DNA from 3 places in the Brevibacillus nitrificans genome. Region 3 is predicted to be linked to each of the others. Evidence: predicted binding sites of a transcription regulator. Region 3 holds the regulator's gene; each other region holds the start of a gene.
What was found. The regulator Rex, encoded in region 3, represses fermentation and respiration genes when NADH is low (regulators of the CRP and FNR family bind a similar motif). The targets are predictions, from matches to a motif close to TTGTGAAATATTTCACAA.

Region 1 (8,094 bases), on a different contig from region 3:
GTGATCGAACCAGTTGCTTCTGAAGCGTAAATAGTGGATGAAAGGAAACCCAGCCTTGTTGCTGGGTTTTTCTTTTTCTAATGGGTGTTTTCTCTTTGGAGAAAAGGGGAAAATAAAGGATAGCGATCTGTTTGATTCAGTAGAGGTTTTCTTATTTATACGGGAATTTTTTGTGGTACAATAGGACAGAAAGAAATCTTATCGACTTGGGTGAATGTGATGAGGGACGAGCGGAGGCTGTTTACGCAGCAAACTGACCAGCTGCTAACCGTACTGAACCGGCAGCGGCATGACTGGTTGAACCACGTTCAGGTTCTGCTCGGCTATTTGCATTTGAACCGTACTGAACAGGGAGAAGCGCATTTAAAACGCATTGCGGAGCTGGCTATGCAAGAAAGCATGATCGCCCGTTTGAACAGCTCTCTGTTGTCTGTCTTTTTCTTGACATTTAATGCGCTGAACAAGGAAATGCTTTTGGAAGTAGAAGTGTGCAACGAAGTGGACCTGATGAGGGTCGCACTGAGTGAGCAGCAATTGTTTCAGCTGATGTCAGAGATATTATGCACAGTGAACGATCATGTAGATCCTAACAGCTATGAACCTGCGAGCATGCAGCTTTCCTTGGTAGCGGACGCATGCGGCGTTCATTTTCGTTTTGACCTGGCCGGAAAGCTATGTGCATCCGGATTGGAAGAACTGGAAAAACTGATACGTAAAAATGAACAGAGTACGGTGGAGGTCACCGAGTGGATACATACGGAAGAGGAATGGATTTTGGATTTGCGGATTCCATTCGCGTAATGAAAGAGGTGACACCATGTTTGTCGATCAGGTAAAGATTTATGTGAAAGGCGGGGACGGGGGAAACGGAGCCGTCTCCTTTCGCCGGGAGAAATACGTTCCATTAGGTGGACCAGCCGGTGGTGACGGAGGTCGCGGCGGAGATGTTGTGTTTGTAGTAGATGAAGGACTGCGAACGCTGGTTGATTTCCGCTACCAGAAGCACTTCAAAGGACCGCGTGGGGAGCATGGCCGCAATAAAGGTCAGCACGGCGCAGGCGCGGAAGACATGCTGGTGCGCGTGCCACCGGGAACAACCGTCATCGATGATGATACCAAAGAAGTGATCGCGGATCTGGTCGAGCATGGCCAGAAAGCGGTCATTGCAAAAGGCGGGCGCGGCGGTAGAGGAAACATGCGTTTTGCCAACTCCTCCAACCCAGCTCCGCACATCTCTGAAAACGGGGAACCGGGTCAGGAACGCTACATCGTGATGGAGCTGAAGCTGATTGCAGATGTAGGATTGGTTGGCTATCCGAGTGTAGGGAAGTCTACTCTGTTGTCCAGCGTGACTGCAGCCAAGCCGAAAATTGCCGCTTATCACTTCACGACGCTGACACCAAACCTCGGTGTGGTGGAAGTGGGGGAGAACAGCTTTGTCATGGCCGACCTGCCAGGTTTGATCGAAGGGGCGCATGAAGGCGTTGGACTGGGTCATCAGTTCCTGCGTCACGTCGAGCGTACGCGTTTGATCGTGCACGTGATTGACATGGCAGGCGTCGACGGGCGTGACCCGTACGAGGATTATTTGCAGATCAACCGCGAGCTGAAGCTTTACAACCTGAAGCTGGAAGACAGGCCGCAAATCGTGGCTGCCAACAAAATGGACATTCCCGATGCCCAAGAGAACCTGGCACGCTTCAAGGAAAAAGTCCCGGGTGTGACGGTTTACGAAATTTCTGCGGCTACTCAGGAAGGCGTTCAGGAACTGATGTATGCCGTCGGTGATCTCTTGGCGACGATTCCGGACAAGCCAGCTGTCGAAGAAGTGGCTGAAGTCGAAGAACGCGTCGTGTTCAAGGCTGAGAAAGAGCCGGATCCATTTGAAATCACACGTGACAACGACGTGTTCGTAGTCAGTGGGGATAGAATTGAAAAGCTGGTTAGAATGACCAACCTGAACAGCTACGATGCCGCTCAGCGCTTTGCCAAAATCATGCGCAGCATGGGAGTGGACGAAGCCCTGCGCAAGCACGGTGCCCGTGATGGAGATACCGTACGCATCGGTAAGCTTGAGTTTGATTTCGTGGAGTGACGAAAACCATGACGGATGTCCCATCTCTTAGCCCATTTCTATCTGACAAACGGTTCCAGCGCGGATCCATTTTACCGATGATGATCTCCAGGCAAGTCAAGACACCATTGCAAGTCATGGTGGAGCATGTAAAAGGTGGGTATCTCGTAGTTTCCACCGAGATGAACGCGGAAGCCAAGACAGCACTGATTGGTTCAACCGTGCGTTTGCGGTGGGAGACGGATGCGTCTGTCAACACCGTTGATCTGGAAGTCGTACAAGAGCAAACGATATGGCCGATCAAGCTGTTGGCATTGATCCCGATCGCGATAGGCGTAGAAATCGTGGCGATGGGAAAAAGCGGACTAGTCTCACCAGACAGGCCGATTCACGTTCCGTTCAAGGTGATGGGAGCAAGACCGATCGAGGAAAAAGGAGAAGCGGACCTGCTCAAATTTTCTCCGACTCGGTTGGTGCTTCGTACCGACTCCTACGTGTCAAAGGGTGACTTCATCCATTTGTCGTTTACAGTACCGAACCAGCAGATGGAGATTGTCGGAATGGCAAAAGTGGTAGAAAAGACGTTTCAGGACACGCAGACAGTGATTGAATTGATCTTTACGGATATTCATGACAAACATCATCAAGTCATCAAAGATTATTATAAAAAACTGTCGACCGCCGCTTCTTACTGAAGAAGCGGTTTTTTTCCTTTGCTGTTCCTGTGAAGAAGGTATATAGTATAGGCATAGAGTTCTTATTCGTGCCTGTTCCCTAGAATTGATCTGGAAGAGCGACTAGCCTGTTATATCAACTTGTGAAATATTGCACATTGATATTTCCATCCGTTTGCATACTGCACTTTGTGAAAAATAGAACAAATAGGTTAGACTATCGGATACAGGGTGAATTTCGGCCGTCACTCGGATGAACAGGCAACGAGAATACCAGGCCTCTATTCCAAAGCAAAGGAGGACGTTTTCTTATGTCACAAACAACTACGCAACAAGCTGAAGCAGCTGCTACAGCGGCTCTGGCACCCGAGCAAATGGATGTGCTCGATCAGTTGATGAAACCGGAAATCCAAGAATCGTTAACTGTTTTGGTGGCGAATTTGCCTAAATTGGCAGAGATGACAACGATCCTGACCAAGACGTACGATCTGGTACAGACAGTGGCAAATGACCAAGTACTGATCCAGGACCTCAAAGGCGGAATGGAAGAGTTCGTCAAACCGATCCAAGACAAAGCAAAAGGGATCGCCCAAGCAGCAATCGAAGCTAACGATCGTTCTCACGTCGAGTCGTCTACGATCGGTTTGTTTGGTATGCTCAAAATGCTGAAGGATCCGCAAGTACAAAAAACCTTGCGTTTTGCTCAAGCATTCCTGGAAGTACTCGCTGAGCGCGAGCAACAAAAGCGCTAACCACACATAACGAACGAAAGACAAGGACGGGAGGACCAACGCATGTCGAAGCATATTTTGATTCTGGGCGGCGGTTACGGCGGATTGTTGAGCGCATTGACTGCCCGCAAATACATGACAGCTGAAGAAGCTACTATCACGGTTGTAAACCGTTTTCCTACTCACCAAATCATCACCGAATTGCACCGTTTGGCAGTAGGCAACCTGTCTGAGCAAAACGTGGCATTGCCTTTGGAAAGATTGCTGCGTGGCAAAGACATTCACCTGGTTATCGACTCGGTTGAAAAAATCGGCCTGGATTCGCAGCGTGTCACTTTGGCGAGTGGCGAGTCCATTAAATACGATGCACTTGTTGTCGCACTGGGCAGCGAAACAGCTTTCTTCGGCATTCCAGGACTGCAAGAGTACAGCTTTACGCTGAAGTCTGTAGAAGAAGCAAACCGCCTGCGTGCACACGTAGAAGGACGCATCGTGGCTTACAAAGAAAGCAAGGACAAAGCAGATGCTACATTCGTTGTCGGTGGTGGCGGTCTGACGGGGATCGAGCTGGTAGGGGAATTCGCAGATATGCTGCCTACCCTGTGCCACAAGCATGGCGTAGACTTCGCAGACGTATCCTTGTACTGTGTGGAAGCGGGTCCGTCCATCCTGGCTGGTTTTGCTCCTGAGCTGGTTGAACGAGCAAAAACAAGCCTGGAAAAACGCGGCGTGACCTTCCTGACAGGAGTACCTGTAACGGAAATGAAAGAAACCACTGTATTCCTGAAAGACGGCAACACCATCGAAACGAAAACCATGGTTTGGACGGGTGGCGTACAAGGAAATCACGTTGTAGCGGAATCCGGCATCGAAGTAAACCGTGGACGCGCGACTGTCACAGAAAACCTGCAATCCACTTCTCACCCTGAAGTATTCCTGGCTGGAGACAGCGCAGTGGTGATGAGTCCAGAAGGTCGTCCATATCCGCCAACAGCTCAGCTGGCATGGCAAATGGGGGAAGTAGTAGGCTACAACCTCTTCGCTTATTTCAACGGTACCAAAATGGAAACGTTCGTACCTGTATTCTCCGGTACACTGGGCAGCTTGGGACGCAAAGATGCAATCGGTACCATCGGCGCTAGCCAAATCAAGCTGAAAGGCTTGCCAGCTTCCTTGATGAAGGAAGCAAGTAACGTTCGTTACCTGTCACACATCAATGGTTTGTCCTCTTTGGCATATTAATCTCTTCATGTAGAAGAACAGACAACAAGGCAAAACCCGGGATCTTACTCCCGGGTTTTTTTCATTCAGTCGTTTATCCGTTACCGCTTGGATCCTCAACAATGTTCGGGGATTGCGCCATCTTTTTGCCCTGGGTCTGCGTGCCAAATTGGTCAAGATCGCTCGGCTTTCCAGGAGGATGATTGTTGCGACGCTCGGACTTGTCTGTCTTACCTCTTCCTGCCATGTAAAAGTCACCTCCTGTGGAATCAATCGTTTCTATTCTGTACGAAGCGGGCCATCGTCATGTAAGCACAAGTGAACTGAATATCATTCCATGAAAAAAATTGGCTAACAAGGATTGTCACAGCAAGTTGAAAAGGTTATAATGTCCTCTATGAAGAAACAACTGTTTTTCTCAGGAGGACACAACGGATGAAACGGGATGAAAAGTTTTATTTAATTCGATCCGACATCCTGCCAGAATCCATCGTCAAAACGATCGAGGCCAAAAAAATGCTCGAATCAGGCGAAGTGGATACGGTGAATGAAGCTGTGGAACGGGTGGGATTGAGTCGGAGTGCCTTTTATAAGTACAAGGATGGCATCTTCCCTTTCAACTCCATGATGAACGAGACGATTATGACCATCACATTTTCGCTGGAGCATACGTCTGGCTTACTGTCTAAAGTGCTGACCTACATGGCGGATCAGGGCGGAAACGTATTAACCATCAATCAAACGATACCGTTGCAGGGAATTGCTTCGATTTCCATGTCCGTGGATATGGCGCATATGAGGGTTTCCAGCACAGAATTCTTGGATGGCTTACAACAATTACCCGGCGTACGCAAAGCAATGATCGTAGGTAGAGGGTAGAAAAAGGGTAGGGGGAGAGAACATGGAGAAGCAAACGATAAAACTAGGGCTGTTGGGGTTCGGAACGGTCGGTACCGGAGTCGTTCGAATCATTCAGGCACATCAAGAGGATCTGCAAAAACAAACCGGACTGGGAATCGAGATCACTAAAATTCTCGTGCAGGACGCAGAAAAGTCCCGCAATATTGTGGCGATGGAAGGCAAGTTGACGACGAATCCGGCAGATATTCTGGAAGATCCGGAAATTGAAGTGGTCGTGGAAGTAATCGGGGGCATTCACCCGGCGAAGGATTTTATCTTGGGCGCACTGGAGCGCGGCAAGCACGTTGTCACAGCTAACAAGGATCTGATGGCGCTGCACGGCGCCGAGATTTTGAAAAAAGCGCAGGAGAAGGGCTGTGACGTGTTCTACGAGGCGAGCGTTGCCGGGGGAATCCCGATTTTGCGCGCACTGGTGGAGGGCTTCTCGTCCGATCGCATCACAAAAATGATGGGGATTGTCAATGGAACCACGAACTACATCCTGTCCAAAATGAGTCAGGAAGGCGCCGAATATGCTGACGTACTGAAAGAAGCACAGGCGCTTGGATATGCGGAAGCCAATCCGACCTCTGATGTGGAAGGCTATGATGCGGCTCGTAAAATGGCGATCCTGGCAACGCTGGGCTTCCGTGTCCCGATGAAGCTCGAGGATGTCGACGTCAAAGGAATCAGCGGCGTAAGCAAGGAAGATATTGCGTACGGCAAGCAGCTCGGTTATGAAGTCAAGCTGCTGGGCTTGGCTCGTCGGGATGCAGAAGCGATCGAAGTCAGTGTACAGCCGACGATGATTCCAAAATCCCATCCTCTGGCGTCTGTGAACGGCGTATTTAATGCCGTATACGTTCACGGAGAAGCGGTAGGAGAGACTATGTTCTACGGGCCGGGTGCGGGGGAGCTGCCCACCGCGACAGCTGTTGTCTCTGACCTGGTGACCGTAGTGAAAAATCGAAAGCTCGGCGTAAATGGACGGGGCATGGTGGCTCCGTACAAAGAGAAAATCCTCAAAGATGACAGCCAAAAGCTTTCGAAATATTTCCTGCGCATCGTCGTGGCCGACAAGCGTGGCGTGCTTGCACAAATTACCCAGCTGTTGGCTGACAAAAACATTTCCTTGGAGCAGGTCATTCAACAGCCGTATAACAACGACAAAGAAGCAGAGATCATCATGATCACTCACTTGTCTTCGAAGAGTGACATGGATGGCGTGCTCGCCTACATGGAACAAATGGACATCGTCACCAAAGTCAAAAGCTGTTACCGCGTGGAAGGGGGAGAACAAAAATGAGTCAAGATCGTCAATCAGGGATTATCGCACGTTATCGGGAATTTCTCCCGGTCACAGATAAAACACCACTAGTTAGCCTGCATGAAGGGAATACCCCTCTGATCCATGCAGCAAATTTGTCAAAGCAGCTGGGTGTCGAGCTGTATGTGAAGTATGAGGGTTTGAATCCAACCGGATCCTTTAAGGACCGCGGTATGGTGATGGCGGTAGCCAAAGCGGTGGAGGAAGGAAGCACGACCATCATGTGTGCTTCCACCGGGAATACTTCAGCCGCTGCAGCCGCGTATGCAGCTCGTTGCGGGCTCCGTTGCATCGTTTTGATCCCTAGCGGAAACATCGCACTGGGCAAGCTCGCCCAGGCGATTGCGTACGGTGCAGAAGTCATTGCTATCGATGGCAATTTTGATGAAGCCTTAAATATTGTTCGGGAAATAACGGCGAATGAGCCGATCACCCTTGTCAACTCGGTAAATCCATACCGCATTGAGGGCCAGAAGTCAGCGGCTTTTGAGGTATGTGACGCATTGGGAGATGCTCCTGACATTCTCGCCATTCCAGTAGGGAATGCGGGCAACATCACTGCTTACTGGAAAGGGTTTAAAGAATACAAGGCAGCAGGAAAGTCGCAAAGCCTGCCGCGCATGTTTGGCTTCCAGGCAGCAGGAGCTGCTCCACTGGTTCATGGGCAGCCCGTACCGAATCCGGAAACGATCGCGACTGCGATCCGCATCGGTAATCCTGCCAGCAAGGATGGCGCCCTGAACGCCATCAGCGAATCAAACGGTCTGGTTGACAGCGTAACAGACGAAGAAATTCTTCATGCGTATCAATTGCTTGCCAAAAGCGAAGGCGTATTTTGCGAGCCCGCTTCTGCAGCATCTCTTGCCGGTATTTTGAAGCTGAAGGCGGCAGGTAAGCTTCCTGAGGGTGCGAAAGTGGCTTGCGTGCTTACCGGAAATGGTCTGAAGGACCCGAATATCGCACTGGGGCTGGTTGGGGAAGAGCCACGCTCCGTTCCTGCCACGCGTGAAGCCGTTATGGCTTTGGTAAGCCAAAGAGGGAGTGAAGTTCGGTCATGAATGGCAGCCTCGTAAAGGTCACCATTCCAGCGAGTACGGCGAATCTGGGTCCAGGGTTTGATGCCCTGGGCCTGGCTTTCCAGTTGTATTCCGTCGTGGAGATGAAGCT
Region 2 (8,094 bases), on a different contig from region 3:
TTGCCCATGAGCAAATCCTTCCTTAAAGTAAGTGAGTTATCCTGATTTTTACTACAAATCAGGGTAGTATACTTTATTAAGCAAGGGAATGTTTGGCGTGGATTCTTGTCCAGTTGAGTGAAAAAAGGCGTGGCTGTCCATGGACAAATTTTGCGAGAAGCATGGACATAGGGTGGGGGCGTGGGCAGGAAAAAACTTGCGTATGGATGGATTTTTTGGGGGGAAAGCTTCGCCTGGGCGAAAAAAAGAACCCGCTTTCTGCACCAGTCGCAGTAAGCGGATTCTCTCGTCGGTGTTTAATGAGCAGGCATCCCCAGCATTTGCTTCATATCTTCCTGGGCATCGCCAATGAGCTGAATGTTAAACAGATCTTGCAGGACTTGCAGGACACCCGGCTGGATGAACTCGGGCAGCTTCGGACCGATGCGAATGTCTTTGATGCCGAGGCTGAACAGACCGAGCAGGATCGCGACTGCTTTTTGCTCGAACCAGGAGAGGACGATGCTGACAGGCAATTCGTTCACCTCGCACTCGAACGCTTCTGCCAAAGCTGCAGCAATTTTGATGGTCGAGACAGAGTTGTTGCACTGCCCCAGGTCGATGTACCGCGGGATGTCCGTGCCGGGCACTGTACCGTAATCGACATCGTTAAAGCGGAACTTGCCGCAGGACGTCGTGAGAATGACTGCTTCGGGAGGCAGGGAGGTCGCGAGCTCGCGGTAATAGTCGCCGCCTTTGCCTGGCGCGTCACAGCCTGCGATCACGAAGAAGCGTTTGATTTTGCCAGCCTTCACCGCCTGAACGATTTCCGGTGCGATTCCCAGCACGGTCTCGTGGTGGAACCCTGTCGTCAGCGTCTGCTCCGATTCGATGGATACTTCGGGCAGAGACAGCGCTTTTTCGATCAGCGGTGAGAAGTCGTCGTGCTCAATTTTGGTGACGTTCTCCAAACCAGCGATCTCATAGGAAAAGAAGCGGTCGGCGTAGCTGCCCTTGATCGGCATGACGCAGTTGGTCGTGGCGAGAATGGCGCCGGGGAATTCTTCAAACAGTCTTCTTTGGTCGTACCAGGCCTTTCCGATATTGCCTTTGAGATGCGCATACTTTCTCAGCTCCGGATAACCGTGAGCAGGGAGCATCTCCGAGTGGGTGTAGATGTTGATGCCTTTCCCCTCTGTCTGTTTCAGCAGCTCTTCCAGGGCAAACAGGTTGTGCCCGGTAACGACAATGCATCTTCCTTCGATCTTGTTCTGGGAGACAGTGACGGGCTGCGGAATGCCAAAGTGCTTCGTATGAGCCTGATCCAGCAGCTCCATCACTTTAATCGCTGCTGAACCTACCTTCATCGCCATCTGCAAATGCTCGTTCAGGTTGAAATTCACGTTGGTCAAGGTAAAGTAAAGCGCTTCCTGTGTAATCCCGTCCACTTCCGGGTCGATATAGCCCAGCTGGCGGGCATGGGTCGCGTAGGCGGCAATTCCTTTTAAGGCAAAAATAATCGTATCCTGAATACTCGCAAGCTCTTCATTTTTTCCGCAAACGCCGATCACTTTGCAGCCGCCCGTTGGAGTCTGTTCACATTGGTAGCAAAACATGATTTCTTCCACTCCTTCATGATTCAGATTTCGCCTTGAGTATAACGGGATCGCCAGGGGAAAGGTGTGAGCAACATCACACGGATTGTGACGAAAATACAAAATATGGGAAAGTGATTCTAGTCACATACAAGCGGGCGTGGTTCCGGGTAAAGTAGAACTATAGAAAACGGAAGTGGAGGGTTACTCATGACAGAGCCTGTATTTTCAACGCTCTATGAATTGGTCGGTGGCGAAGAGACGGTGACGAGGCTGGTGGCCGCTTTTTACCCCCGAGTGTATCAGCATCCCGAGCTGGCTCCGTTATTCGGAGTGGAGATGGAAGAAATCATGAGGAAGCAGCGGATGTTTCTGACTCAATTTTTGGGAGGTCCACTCCTGTACAGCGAGGAATTCGGCCCGCCAGCCATGCGCATGCGTCATTTGCCGTTCCCCATTACACCGCAAAGGGCAGAGGCGTGGCTGGCCTGCATGAAAGAGGCGATGGATGAAATCGGGCTGGATGGATTGGCGCGCGATCTGTTTTACGGTCGCCTGACACAGGTAGCGAAAATCATGGTAAACACAGCGGGATGAGGCAAAGCGCCTGATTACACCTGCACGGTGAGAGGAATGATTTCCATGCAAACCAAGCTGTTCAAACCACAGAAGGTCACGTACCTGCTTCCTCATGAGCACGGGGTATGGGCGATGATGCTGGTTCCTTTCCTGCTGGGAACCGCGATCGGGCAGGCACGCTGGCAGCATCTTTTGATGGGAGGGGCTCTTGTCGTGGGCTATTTCGCCGTGCACGGGGCGCTCACTGTTTTGCGCAGGCCCCAAAAAGGAAGAGAAGCTTTGCCGACAGTGACGACATTTGGCATACTGGGACTACTGCTGGGAGGCCCGCTTTTTGCCATGAACCCCGCCGCCTTTCTGCCACTCGTCTGGATGATTCCATTTCTTGCCATGTCTGTGTGGTTTGTTGTGAAAAAGCGGGAGCGGGATTTTTGGAACGATGTATGCGCGATTGTGGCGTTCACGATGCTGCTGCCGCTAGCCGCCAAGCTGGGAGACGCGGCTGCGGCGGGAGCAGGAACGGGTGTGGAAGAGCTGGCACTTGGAATGCTGCTGAATGTGCTGTACTTCATCGGGAGCGTTTTTTTCGTCAAATCTGTATTTCGGGAACGAAACAACATCCGGTTTACTTACATAGGAATCGCTTATCATGCGGCCTTGCTGCTCCTGCCGCTGCTGCTTCCCGTTCCTTTGCCAGTCTTGCTGCTCTATCTGCCCGGTATTTTGAAGATGCTGTATCTTTTGCGCAAGCCTCGGCTTCGTGCCATGCAGGTCGGCATGCTGGAGATTGCAAGCGCGGTGTGGTTTTTGGGAATAGCTGTGTGGCTGTTTCACGGTGGCATGTAAAGAAAAAAGAGTCTCGGACATGAAATCCGAGGCTCTTTTTTGTATTCGCGCGGGATTGTCTCGCAGCGGCTCAGGCAGGGGCTAGCTCGCTTTTTGGACGAGGTTGTTTTGGTGAACCTGCAGCTCCAGGCAGCGCAGTTTGATGATTTCCACAGCGATTTGGTGCACGAGAGCGTCGCGGGTGGAGAGCTGCAGCGTAATCGGTTTTTGACAGCTGGAGTGGAGGCTGTAGAGGATGCAGACGGCTTCGTTGCATTCTATCGTTAACTGCTTGTAAAAAGGGTAGTCACAGGCAAGAAATGCTTCTTTTACATCAGTAATGGTCATGTGTCATCACCCTGGTCCGTTTTTTTTGATTGTAGAGGATGAGAGGAAATGAGGGAGTGATTACGATCACAGCAAGTGTTACTTCTCGGTGGCAAATTTCCCCTCGGGTGATTTACTTCACAACTTCTCGTTGAAAAAGGGTCTATCATGGACCTCGAACACCGTTATTGGTTTGGTTTTGGAAGAGTCGAGTGTACGAAGTGAATCATTACAACGAAGCGATATCGCTACGGGAGGGATTGGGATGGAAAAACGGCGACCCGGATGTATGGGAATGAGCAGCATGCTCGGGGGGAATCGAACGTTTTGTCCGCCGCTGCAGTGGTTGATGGATGAGCATCGTGATTTGAATGAGCGAATGAATGAGTGTACAGCATGGGCGGAGGAGTGGAAGCAGGCAACGGAGTCTGACGCATGCGAGCGGTCTTTTGAGCTGAACGATTTGGTGTCTTCTTTTCAGCGGGCGCTGGCGGTCCACTCCAAGAGGGAGGAGGACTGGCTGTTTCCGATGCTGGCGGGGCACATCGGTCGCGAGATGGGGCCGATCGCAGTCATGGAGTACGAGCACGAAATGGCAAAAGAGCATTTGCAGCTCTGCAGGCAGACATATGAAACGAACATGGGCGATGCGCTCAACCATTTGCTCGTGTCCTTCGAAATTTTAAACCAGCATTTTTTTAAAGAGGAAAACGTCCTGTTCCCGATGGCGCAGCAGCTGTTGAGCGAAGCGGAGAAGGAGCAGCTGCAGAAGATGTTTCGGTCGTAGAAGCCTTCGCCAGGAGCTGTTGCACGAGTGATGTTCGTCACTACCTGCGAGCGATTTGTATTATACGCTAGGCTTACTCTAGACGTGTAAGGAGATGTTATCCATGATACGTAAGCTTCAATTACCGCTGCAAACGTTGAGTTTGGTGGTAGGCTTCATGGTTTGGGTGATCCTGTCATCACTGATGCCCTTTATCAATGAAGAGCTGAAAATTCCTCCGGGTCAAGTTGCCTGGGTGACCGCGATACCGGTTCTGCTCGGATCCGTTTTGCGCATCCCGATCGGCTATTATACGAACAAATTCGGTGCCAGATGGCTGTTTTCCATCAGCTTTCTGTTGCTGCTGGCTCCTGTGTACTTTATCAGTCAAGCGGCCTCGGTGACGAACCTGATCATCGGAGGATTTTTCCTCGGGATCGGCGGCGCGGTGTTTTCTATCGGCGTGACGTCCTTGCCCAAATACTATCCGAAAGAGAAGCACGGAATCGTAAACGGGATTTACGGTGTCGGCAACATCGGGACAGCCGTATCGACGTTCTTCGCTCCGGTGATTGCCAAAGAAATCGGTTGGCATTCAACTGTTCAGCTGTACATGATTCTGCTGCTCTTGTTCGCGGTATTGAACTTTTTCTTCGGTGATAAACATGAGCAAAAGGTGACGACTTCTGTCACAGAGCAAATCAAGGGTGTCTATCGCAATGAAAAACTGTGGTTCCTGAGCCTGTTTTACTTCATTACGTTCGGCTCGTTCGTCGCCTTCACGGTGTACCTGCCGAGCTTTCTGGTCAGTCATTTCGGGCTGGAAAAAGTCGATGCGGGGATGCGGACGGCGGGATTTATCGCGCTGGCGACGTTCCTGCGTCCTGTCGGCGGCTGGCTGGGGGACCGGTACAATCCACTGAAGGTATTGATGGTTGTATTCGGAGGCTTGACCCTGTTTGGGCTGGTGCTGTCCTTCTCGCCTACCATCGAGCTGTACACGGCTGGCTGCCTCGGTATCGCGATCTGCGCGGGAACGGGAAATGGCACGATCTTCAAGCTGGTTCCGCTCTACTTTACGAAGCAGGCCGGGATCGTGAACGGGATTGTCTCTGCGATGGGCGGACTGGGAGGATTCTTCCCGCCATTGCTGCTCTCGATTCTCTTTAGCATCACGGGTCACTACGCAATCGGATTCATGGCTTTGTCGGAGGTGGCGCTCGCCAGTCTGGTTCTGGTGTTCTGGATGTATTACCAGGAAAATTTGCAGGTGGCCAAAACGATTGTCGACAATACCGGGGAAGCGATCCTGATTACGGATGCGCGCGGCATCATTCAGGACGTGAATCCATCGTTCTCGAAAGTGACTGGATATCGCAAGGAAGAGGTTCTGGGCAAAAATCCAAGCATCTTGCGTTCGGGAAGACAGGACAGCGCCTTTTATCAAAGGATGTGGGGAGAAATCAAGAACCAAGGTTTTTGGCAGGGAGAAATTACGAACCGGCGTAAAAACGGAGAAGAGTATCAGCAGTGGCTGACCATTAGTGCAATCAAAGATGAAGCTGGAGAGCTGAAGTATTATGCGGGTATGTTTACGGAGCTTCGTCCCGTGCATGCGGAAATGACCCCGTAAAGCAAATGCAGCGCCTTCCCATGAGCAGGGGAGGCGCTGCAGCTATATGGACGACCGCTTGCCTTAAGCCGGCTTACATCTGGCAAATATCAGGCGGGCAATCGTCACAGTTGATGGTTTCTTTTAAATAGTCCAGATCCTTGATCAAGATGTGGCCTTGCGGGAGCAGATCCACGACATTCAGCTTTTTCAGCTCGGAAAGCATGCGATTCACGCTTTCCCGGGTCAACCCGATGAACTGCGCCAGGTCCTTGTTGGTCATGGACAGATTGATGAGAATGCCGTTTTCGTTCTCTTCTCCGTAGGTGTTGCACATCCGGATCAAAGTGGAGTAGAGGGCGCCGATCTTGCCATTCAACAGCAGGTCACGGAACTTGGATTGCATTCTCCGGTTCATCACGGCCATCCAACGCATGAAATCGACGCAGAACTGGCCGTTCTGGATCAATATTTTTTCCAAGGAGCTGCGCGTGATGACGCTGACCGTGCCAGCCTCCTGCATGCTGCCGGTTGAGGTGTAGCTCACATTTTCCTCGAAAAGACCGGACAAGCCGACCAGCTCTCCCGGTCCGAATACCTGGAGGGTCAGTTCTTTGCCATCCAAGGTCGTCTTCGTAATTTTGACTTGGCCTGACTCTATGAGAAACAGATGATCTGCGCGATCTCCGTCTAAAAACAGTACGGCGCCGGGAAGCATGCATTTTTTCGTTCCGCACGTCTCCAGCACATTCACAAAATCCAAAGAAACCTGTTCGATAAACGTCAGGTTTTTCGCCATTCACTTTCCCCCTAGATTAGTTCTCCCTAAGCACAACATCGACCATTGTATCACGAAAATGTGAACAGAAAAGGCTTTTCACAAATTACTAGTATTTACTGTGATTTACCTCACTATGGGTCTCGCTTGGCGCAATTACAATGAAAGCAACATCGAACGGAATGCGATTCGAGGAGGAAGGAAATATGAAACAGGCTTTTGCATCCAAACTGGCCAGGAGAACGTTTTTCATCATTTGCGCGCTGATTGTTGCATCGTATCTCGGGTCCCGCTTGTTTACACACATAGACCTCGCCCTATACGGGTATATGGTGGGCACCTTCGTGTTTGTCGGAGGATTTGTCTATCGGTTCTCTGCTTGGGCGGATCGGCCGCCGACCAACATCATTTTGAAAAAAGGCATGAAACAACTCTTTCGCAAGAGCACAGCAAAAACCGCCACGGAGCATCTGGCTACCTACCGGTTCATCTGGAATCGCGGCTGGTACCGTTGGACGCAGCACGTTCTGCTCGGGTGGGGCTGTATCTTGTCGGCGTTCGTGACATTCCCGCTCGTCTTTGGTTGGATGTACTTCACGATGCCGGAGAACGGCACCTACACCGTCGTAGCGATGGGCGTGGACGTGATGAAGGTCAAAGCAGACGGCATCATCGCTTTTCTTTTCTACAACGCCCTTAATATTACCGCCTTTATGGTGATCGGCGGCGTGTGCATGGCGCTGTATCGCCGTCTGAAAAACATGCAGGCACGTGCGGAGCAGACATTTACCTACGATCTTCTGCCGCTTCTGCTGCTGCTCATCATCAGCTTTACCGGCCTGATGCTGACCGCGAGCAATCTGTTCCTGCACGGCTTCGGACATCCGGTCATCAGCATCGTCCACCAGTTTTGCGTGATTGTGACTCTGATCTATTTGCCGTTTGGCAAGCTCGCGCACATTCCTTTCCGTCCGATGAGCGTCTTCGCCAAAAACTACCGCGAGCATTACGGAGAGCAGGAGATGAAGTGCTGCAAGGTGTGCGGCACCAAGTTTGTATCGGTTGAACAGTCCTCGGATGTCATCGATGTCCTGCAGAAGAACCAGATCGAATTTGAAATGGCAGAAGGCTTCCACTTGGCTGAATTGTGCCTGCCTTGCCGCCGCCAATATCGGATCTACCGTTTCACGGGAATGCCGACGTACATGAATCCTGCAGAGGAGACGAATCAGCATGCAAAAGGATAAATTTTTCAAGGAAATCCAGAACAAAACACATCCGAATGAAAAGCTGGTCAGCACGCACTGCTCGTATTGCGGCATGCAGTGCGGGATGAATCTGCGAGTCGATACGACGACCAATACAATCATCGGTGTGGAGCCGCGATACGACTTCCCCGTCAATCTCGGGAAGATGTGCCCGAAAGGCGTGACGGCATACCAGCAGGTCAACCATCCGGATCGCATCCGCAAGCCGCTGATCCGGCGCAACCCCGCCTTGAAGGGGACGCTGGAAGGCTTCGAGGAGGCATCGTGGGAAGAGGCGCTTAGCCTGATCGTGAGCAAGTTCAAGGAGCTGCAGGGCAGCTACGGCAAAGATACGCTGTCGGTCTATTCCGGCGTATCGATGACCA
Region 3 (8,094 bases):
TTGTCGGTCGTAACCGCGCCATCCTCGAGCTTCACGGAATTAATGACGTAATTGGCCAAATGCCTGGTCTGAACGCCGCCTGTCTTGATTTTGTCTCCGGTAATCGCCTGATCCTGAACCAGCTCAGTCGTGATCGACTGCTCCTGGATATGCTTGCTTTGAATCGCTCCCTCTGCAAATTTCATCGAGTCAATGACTTTATCCGCCAGCTTATCAGAAGTGATGCTGTTGTTCAGAAGCTTTTGACCGGAGATTGAGCGATCACAAATCATGTCACTGTTGATGATTCCTTTTGCTATGTGTTCACTTTGGACCGCGTGGGGTGCGATTTTATTCGAGGTCACACTTTGGTCGGCAAGCTTGCTGCTGTCTACGGCATAATCCTTGAGCAGCGCCGTTTCCAAGGTTCCAGGCTTAATTTTGCTAGCATCGATGGCGCGGTTGGCGATTTTTTCATTCGTGACGGATTGATCAGTCAGGTCATCTGTATAGACAAACGATCTCACCCGGTCATCATTGCGGTCCTTGATCACACGGGTAAAGGTTGTTTGATTAGAAGAAATACCTTGTTTCGGTATCTTTTGAAAAGGCGGTGTCTTTGGCGTGCTTGGCTCGATGTTCGTCTGATTGGGGAAGCCTGAGGTAAGATCTACCTCCAGCAATTCTGTCTCGAGCTCCTGGAGCCAATCCGTATCTTTATTGGTTTGCAAGAGCGGAATTTCGTTTTCCAGGGAATTTTGCCGCATCGTTTTCCCCAGATTTTTATTTAGCTTTCGCCGATTTACATTTGCCATAGAGTCTCCTTGCCTCCTGATGTCTTTCCCGTATCTTATGTAGGGTATTCATGGAAATAGGCGTTTGGTACACGGTAGGAAAAATTATCCTTAATGTGGCTGATAGAGTTCATTTGCACGGTACTTCATCTGTGTCACAGGCACAAAAAAACCTGCCAGCCAAAAGGATCAACCTTTGACAAGCAGGCTTTATAAAAGACGTAGCTTCCGTGTGTTTTACACGAGTACTTCTTCTTTTGTTTGGTTTTGTTCGAGCAGCTTACGGAACTCATCGCCTTGTAGGACCTCTGCGTCCAGCAACGTCTGCAACCCGTTTTTAAAGACGGCATCGCATTTTCCAAGCATATCGTGCGTCTGCTTCAGAAGGTTGTCCAGCAGGTACTCGACTTCATCGTGAATCCGTGTCTTATCGATAAACTGCGGATGGATGATCCCCAGACGCGACATCCCACTCTGAACTATCTCCTGCGCCATACCTAGCGCTTGCTCAAAGTCGTTCTTCGAGCCCGTACTGCGTCCACCATAATAAATTTCTTCCGCTACCGCACCGCCTAGGCTGACCATGATCTGTTTTTCCATGGCCTCTTTCGTATACAGGTAACGATCCTCCAGCGGATTTTGACGGACATAGCCCAATGCTTGTCCACGTGGGCTTAGGGTTACCTGTGAAACGGAGCCCGGACGCACCAATTCGCTGACGATCGCATGTCCGAGCTCATGGAGCGCCACGCGTCTTTTCTCTTCTGCCGAGGCTTCACGGTCAACCTTTTCACCGAGCATAACCTTGTCAACTGCATAGGCAAAGTGACGCGCTTCAATTTTCGAGCTGCTGTCTCGCATCGCATAGATCGCCGCTTCATTCGCAACACTCTCCAGCTGAGCGCCGGAGAAACCAAATGTCTCCTGCGCTACCTTTTCCAGCGCTACATCGGAGCCCAGCGGCTTGTTGGCCGTATGAATCGTCAAAATTTGTTCGCGAGCCGGCTTATCTGGCAAATCGACGTTGATGTGGCGGTCAAAGCGGCCTGGACGCAGCAAGGCAGAATCCAGCATGTCTTTGCGGTTGGTTGCCGCCATGACGAGTACACGCGGCTTGTCGCTAGTCGCGACGCCATCCATTTCCGTGAGCAGTTGGTTCAACGTCTGATCGTACTCTTTTTGCTGCTGACCATCGCGTTTTCCCCCGATGACATCAATCTCATCGATGAAAATGATCGCACTGTCCTGACCATTTTTCTCCGCCATGGCTTTTACTTCTTTAAACATATCGCGAACACGCTGCGCACCAACACCCACGTACATCTCTACAAACTGGGATCCGGAGGCTGCCACAAATGCCGAGTTGGTGTAGTTCGCCGCCGCTTTGGCCATCAGCGTCTTCCCTGTTCCTGGAGGACCTGTCAGCAGGACACCTTTAATGGGACGGATGCCGTACTGCTCGATCTTGTCTTTGTACACGAGAAAATCCAGGGCTTCTTTCAGTTCCTTCTTCGCTCGCTCCTGTCCTCCGATATCAGCGAACTGTATATCCGTTTTGGGAATGACATGTTTGCTTTGCTTTTTCTTTCCTCCGAGCGCAAAGTTGCCTCCCTGACCGCCTTGCTGACGAATCAAGAGGAAAAAAAGACCCCCGAGTACCAATGCGAACAGTACAAAAGGAGTAATATTTACGCCTAGAAACAACAGAAAGATCAAGACTCCGGGGATGATACCGATCAAGGCTTCTTTACCCACGAGCCGTCACCTCATCTTCCAGGGTTCGGGGAACGATCGTATAGAAATCCTCCGTTCCCTTTTTTAGATAAACATAAATGTTGTTGTCATCCATCAAGGCAGACGCATCATCTAACTGATGGTCTTTTTTCCATTGTTCCACGAGCTGTGGAATCCGGCTGTATTGATGCAGATCGATCGCCTCTGTAAATACAAACTGACCATTCGTCCAAATCTCTCGCAAATCCGGTGACTGGTTATCGACGGAAATGACCACTTTCTTGTTGGCGGACAGCTTCGATGTCACGTCCACCAGCTTGCGGTATTCTTCGGGAAACGATTCAGGCTTTGTTACCTTCAAATCTATCTGAATTTGATCTTTACCCACGTCCAAATGCGTTAATGAAGCCGATTGCAGCTGTCCGATTTCGGTACGGATCGGTTCCTCTATCTCGATCTTTTGATACAAGAACCATCCGCCGAACAGGAGAGCAAGTGTCGCTACCAAGGACAGTCCAATTGTACCCTTTTTCATTTGCACTGTAGCTTCTCCCCCTTGCCAATACGTTCTGTTCTCTCTCTTCAACGAAACCAGTATATCATATGAGTATATCATTTTATTATACAGTTACTGGTTATGATGCCATTGCAGCGTTCTCGGAACAACAAAAAGACCTTTTCCCATCGAAAAGGTCTTTTGCGCTTAACACGTACTTGTCCTGATTTAAAACGTAGGGGACAACACGTAAGAGGCAAGCAGGGCACCACTGAACAAATCGTAATGCACATAGCGAAAACGCCCATCCTTATCTTTCACGGTTACTTCCCAAAAACGCTTCTCGTTTTCCAGTCCAGGCACAATATGCGTGATGGTCGCATCAGGGAAGCTTTTCAGCACGGCTGTTTCCACGTTTTTCCGCGGAACAGCACGATCCATCCGATCAAACGCAGCCGTTTTATCCGTCAGCCACGCTACGACTGGTGTTCCCACTTTGTTTTTCCCGAGTACGACAGCATAGCTCTGCTTTCCTCTGTACTCATCAATCGAATCAACCTGTGTGATCGTTGTGCGCTCCTCTACCCATTTCATGACTTGCTCATCAAAGTTACTTCGTGCCCCTACGACGGAAGAGGCTAAATGGTACGTGAAGCCCGTCCCGACAATTACGAGAGCGGCGATCACGACCACGAACATTCTCACTGCCACAGTCCAATAACTCCTTTTTCCCCATGACCCTACAGGCGGAAGCGCAGCTGATCCCGTTTTTCCCCTGCAGCGGTCTTGATTTGCATCTCGATATCCATTTGCTGGATAGTACCCGTGGCAGGCTCGTACCACAGCTGATAGGTGACGCCTATTCCTTTGGTTAGCTCCGGCGTCATTTCGGAGACTGGAAACGATGGCCCAAGCCAGAGGGAAAGAAGAGAAGTCACTTCCCTTGGCGGCACGGACAGTCGATATCCCTTCCAGCCATGCCCGCTAGGATCTTGCATAGGTTGAGGTGCTACTGATTGCATGACGCTCTTGATCACTGCCGCATGCTCGTGCGGTGTGTACAATGCGTAGGGAAGCAAGGCACTATCCTGCTTCTGCCCATCTATTTGTACGTTTACCTGTGGCTCACCGTTACGTGCAATCTCCAATTGATGACCGCCTATTTCTCCGCTCAACTCGAATCGTTCCTGCTGGTATCGTCCACTCAAGGCTTGATCCTTCATATAGACAATGAAGGATCGCTCTTCGTCCTTGGTCAATTGCTCCAAAAGCATAGACAGTGTTACTGGATCATAGCCTGCCCCTGCTCCCTGCTCCATGACTCGACCGCCTTTCATGTCGCTCTCGCTGCCGAGCTTGCCGAGAGCGATACCCACGAAAAACAGACTGAGAAAGATGGGTACGAGCCACCAAAGCAGCCTGGGCCGTACATACATGTCCACATCCCCCTGTCCCGTTTTTGTCTAAGCCTATGCTATACGGGAAGGTTTTAGAACCGGACGGAAAAGTTGCTAATCATAGCATGGAACATGACGGTCATACTACATGTACACCCCGAGGAGGTGAGCGCGTGAAGAGTTCTGGGCAGACTACATCTCCTGACGTACTAGGGTTTTTATTGCAGGAATACCGCGTCTCCTGGGCAGCATTGTCTTCACCACTGCGTAACTCGTCTCATACACCCACCCTGCATTTCCGTCATCATCTCTTGAGCGAGCTATGGCGAAAATGAGCACGGCAAGTTGTTGAAACCAAATTCCCCTACCTACACCTAACCCTCTTTACTCCTGTCCTCACCTGACAGGAGCCTTTTTACCGTTTCAATGCTTGAAACACACGGTTGGCTTCGTAAATAGCCCGTTCTTCATCCAAAGTCAGCAATTGATGATTACGCATCAAATACTTCCCTGCTACAATCGTATCCTTTACATCGCGTCCATTCGCCGCGTACACCACATGGGAAATCGGTTCATGAGCCGGATGGAAATGAGCTTGATGGCTGTCCAGTACGATGAGGTCTGCTTTTTTGCCCACTTCGATGCTGCCCAGCGTATCTGCCTGGAATACACCATCGGCTCCATAGCGAGTCGCCATCCGAAGGGCTTCCTCTGCCGGTACCGCTACAGGATCGTTGTTCACACCTTTATGCAAAATCGCAGCAAGCTTCAGTTCTTCAAACAGGTTCAGGTTGTTGTTGCTCGCAGAGCTGTCTGTACCCAGCGAGACGCTTACGCCTTTTGCCAGCATTTTTGGTACAGGAGCGACTCCGCTCGCCAACTTCAGATTGCTCACGACATTGTGGGAAACTTTCACTTGGTATTTTGCCAAAATGTCAATCTCTTCATCCGTCAGATGGACTGCATGCGCAACCAGTGTCGGACGGGCAAACATGCCGAGCTTTTCCAGATGAGCTACCGGACGAAGCCCGTAGTCCTTTTCGTTCTGTCCAACTTCCCAAGCCGTTTCGGACATATGGATGTGAAGCGGGAGGGACAGCTCGTCTGCTTTTTCAATGATTTGTGTAATGAACTGTGGATCGCATGTATACGGAGCATGTGGTGCCATCATGACTGTGATGCGTCCATCTGCCTGGTTGTGCCATTCCTTTGCAAACTTCACCGATTCTTGCAGCTTTGCTTGACGCTCCTCCTCCGAGCACAGGCCGATCATTCCCCGGCACAGACGAGCGCGCATACCAGCCGTATCAACGGCTTTTGCTACTTCATCCATGTGGTCGTACATATCTACGAAGGTAGTCGTACCGGTACGAATCATCTCGATCAGAGAAAGATGGGTGCCCCATTTCACGTGATTCGCCGTAAATTGTGCTTCCAGCGGCCACATCTTGTCCTCCAGCCATTGCTGTAGCGGCAAATCATCCGCGTACCCGCGCAGCAGAGACATTCCTGCATGCCCATGCGTATTGATCAAGCCAGGAAGGACATAATCGCCCTTTTGATCGATGACTTCATCATAGCCTGCGTCAGACAGGTCCTCTGGTGTAGGACCCACATACGTAATGGTATCGCCTTCAAATGCGACAGCACCATCGTGGATGACTTCGTTCGTCTCGTTAACTGTTAGAACCGTTGCGTGAATGAGGATCGTCTTTTTCATGGATACACTCCGTTCTTTACGTTAGATAATAAGCTAAGCTCTGCATATTGGATGTCACATCAGCATAGTGAATTCGCACATCTTTCGGGGCGCGAATCGTGGTGGGCGCAAAGTTCAAAATCCCTTTGATCCCCGCTTCAGTCAACTGATCACATACGGATTGCGCAGCCGGTGCAGGCACAGTAATAATCGCCAGCTTGATCTGTTGATCTGCGATGGTCTGTGCCAGCTCCTCCAAGGGCTGAATGGACAACCCAGCCACTTTTTTCCCCAGCTTTTCCGGATCGCAATCAAAGATGGCCGCAATACGCATGTTATCCTTCAAATAAGCGTTGTAGTTGCTGATCGCATGGCCCAAGTGCCCGGCACCAACCAAGGCTACCCGGATTTCATCTGTCAGCTTGAGGATTTGACGTATTTTTTCTACCAGGTAATTTACATCGTAGCCAATTCCCTTTTTGCCAAAGTCCCCGAACGTGGCGAGATCTTTTCGGATTTGCGCCGGATTGACGTCCAGATTCTTGCCCATCTGTTGAGAGGAAACGGTTGCCACGCCCACTTGCTGCAAGTAACTCAAATAGCGCAGATAGATCGGCAGGCGGCGGACAACCGCTTCCGAAATCTTTTCTTGTTTGGCCACGTTTGGTCTCCCCTCTTCATTTCTTAGCCTTCAATACCCGGTAATCTACCCCATTCGATAAAATCGTGATTATTCCATCGTGACTGGTGATATACGTCTCAGCCCACGACTCCCCCAGACGCTCTAGCACTTCGGAGTGGCCGTCTCTCATGCTGTCCTTGTTCTTCCCTGTCTGGATGATCGCCACCTGTGGATCGACCTTCGTCAAAAACGGCTGGGAAGAGCCTTGATTGCTGCCTTGGTCCCCGACCTTCAGCACTTCTGCTTTCAAAAGGTCTGGATGCCACTGCAGCAAACGCTCCTCCGCTTGCTCATTAATCCCGCTGGTAAACAAAAATCGCAGATTCCCATGCTTCAGCTGGAAGACGAGCGAATTGTTTTGTGGAGACAGAAACAACGGCTCCTGTGGCAGCAGCACCTGCATAGATACCTCACTGCTCAGCTTGAACTCGCCAGGAGCTGTGACCGTAATCCGTTTGAGGGTAGAGCGCACAGGGAGCGCTTTGACGATGCTTTGCTCAATCAGCTTCGGTACAATCACGTTTTCAACCAGAATTTTTCCAGTGAGCTGCTCGTAGCCACCCACATGCTCCGGCTGGTCATTGGTCAGGACCAGGTAATCCAGTCGCGTTAATTTGCGCTCGGACAATCGTTCAAACAAAACTGGCCAATCTTCTGCACTTCCAGAATCGATCAGCATCGTCTTGCCACCTGGCAATCGGACAAGCGTGCTCTCTCCATGTGGAAGGGCAAAATAGGTAATCACAAGACCTAAAAAGTCTTGTTCGTTCTCACTGGCATACGGATCCTCCACCTTTACCGCACTCTGTGACGGACTCTCAAACGAGTACGCGAGGAGAAAAGCCGCACAAAACCCCAGAAGCAACCAGCGCCATTTTGTTTTCCATCCCACTATTTTATCACCTAAATCCTTGGGAGACTATTGCTTCATTTTATGAGTCTAACAAGGTGGACATACCGAGGAATGGTTCGATTCTCTCGCGCAGCTCTGGCCATGGCCCGCTCTCTACGGTATAAGGAGGCAGGGATTGCAGAAAAGACCGCCCATATCTCGCCTCGACGATCCGCGTATCAAAGAGCACGACGACACCACGATCCAGATGATGCCGGATCAATCTCCCTACCCCTTGCTTGAACAAAATCACAGCCTGGGGCAATGCCATCGACATAAACGCATTCTTTCCTTCTGTCTTCAGCAGCTCGGAACGTCCTTGATAAACCGGATGATTCGGTGGGGTAAACGGCAGCTTGACAATAACCAGACTGCTCAGTGCATCGCCAGGGATATCTACCCCCTCCCAGAAGCTGCTGGT

Region 1: the regulator Rex is predicted to act here: its motif matches at 2,890-2,907, upstream of EDM59_RS17785 (helical membrane plugin domain-containing protein).
Region 2: the regulator Rex is predicted to act here: its motif matches at 3,432-3,449, upstream of EDM59_RS11430 (hemerythrin domain-containing protein).

The regions. Positions count from the first base shown of each region.
Region 1 covers NZ_RHHU01000010.1:887,037-895,130, forward strand. The annotation lists gene rpmA (50S ribosomal protein L27) at 1-30, shown strand, start outside; gene EDM59_RS17770 (Spo0B C-terminal domain-containing protein) at 220-801, shown strand; gene obgE (GTPase ObgE) at 818-2,095, shown strand; gene EDM59_RS17780 (PilZ domain-containing protein) at 2,104-2,769, shown strand; gene EDM59_RS17785 (helical membrane plugin domain-containing protein) at 3,060-3,500, shown strand; gene EDM59_RS17790 (NAD(P)/FAD-dependent oxidoreductase) at 3,543-4,721, shown strand; gene EDM59_RS31095 (hypothetical protein) at 4,795-4,947, opposite strand; gene EDM59_RS17795 (ACT domain-containing protein) at 5,136-5,579, shown strand; gene EDM59_RS17800 (homoserine dehydrogenase) at 5,602-6,906, shown strand; gene thrC (threonine synthase) at 6,903-7,985, shown strand; gene thrB (homoserine kinase) at 7,982-8,094, shown strand, end outside.
Region 2 covers NZ_RHHU01000005.1:295,672-303,765, reverse strand. The annotation lists gene EDM59_RS11455 (beta-propeller fold lactonase family protein) at 1-8, opposite strand, end outside; gene hcp (hydroxylamine reductase) at 297-1,595, opposite strand; gene EDM59_RS11445 (globin domain-containing protein) at 1,785-2,171, shown strand; gene EDM59_RS11440 (YwiC-like family protein) at 2,217-2,999, shown strand; gene EDM59_RS11435 (hypothetical protein) at 3,081-3,326, opposite strand; gene EDM59_RS11430 (hemerythrin domain-containing protein) at 3,571-4,092, shown strand; gene EDM59_RS11425 (nitrate/nitrite transporter) at 4,196-5,704, shown strand; gene EDM59_RS11420 (Crp/Fnr family transcriptional regulator) at 5,778-6,482, opposite strand; gene EDM59_RS11415 (hypothetical protein) at 6,668-7,708, shown strand; gene EDM59_RS11410 (molybdopterin oxidoreductase family protein) at 7,695-8,094, shown strand, end outside.
Region 3 covers NZ_RHHU01000003.1:1,218,033-1,226,126, forward strand. The annotation lists gene EDM59_RS07565 (WIAG-tail domain) at 1-794, opposite strand, end outside; gene EDM59_RS07575 (AAA family ATPase) at 1,011-2,528, opposite strand; gene EDM59_RS07580 (hypothetical protein) at 2,521-3,048, opposite strand; gene EDM59_RS07585 (cell wall elongation regulator TseB-like domain-containing protein) at 3,232-3,714, opposite strand; gene EDM59_RS07590 (hypothetical protein) at 3,744-4,439, opposite strand; gene EDM59_RS07595 (amidohydrolase) at 4,816-6,120, opposite strand; gene EDM59_RS07600 (redox-sensing transcriptional repressor Rex) at 6,137-6,760, opposite strand; gene EDM59_RS07605 (ComEC/Rec2 family competence protein) at 6,777-7,673, opposite strand; gene dinG (ATP-dependent DNA helicase DinG) at 7,714-8,094, opposite strand, start outside.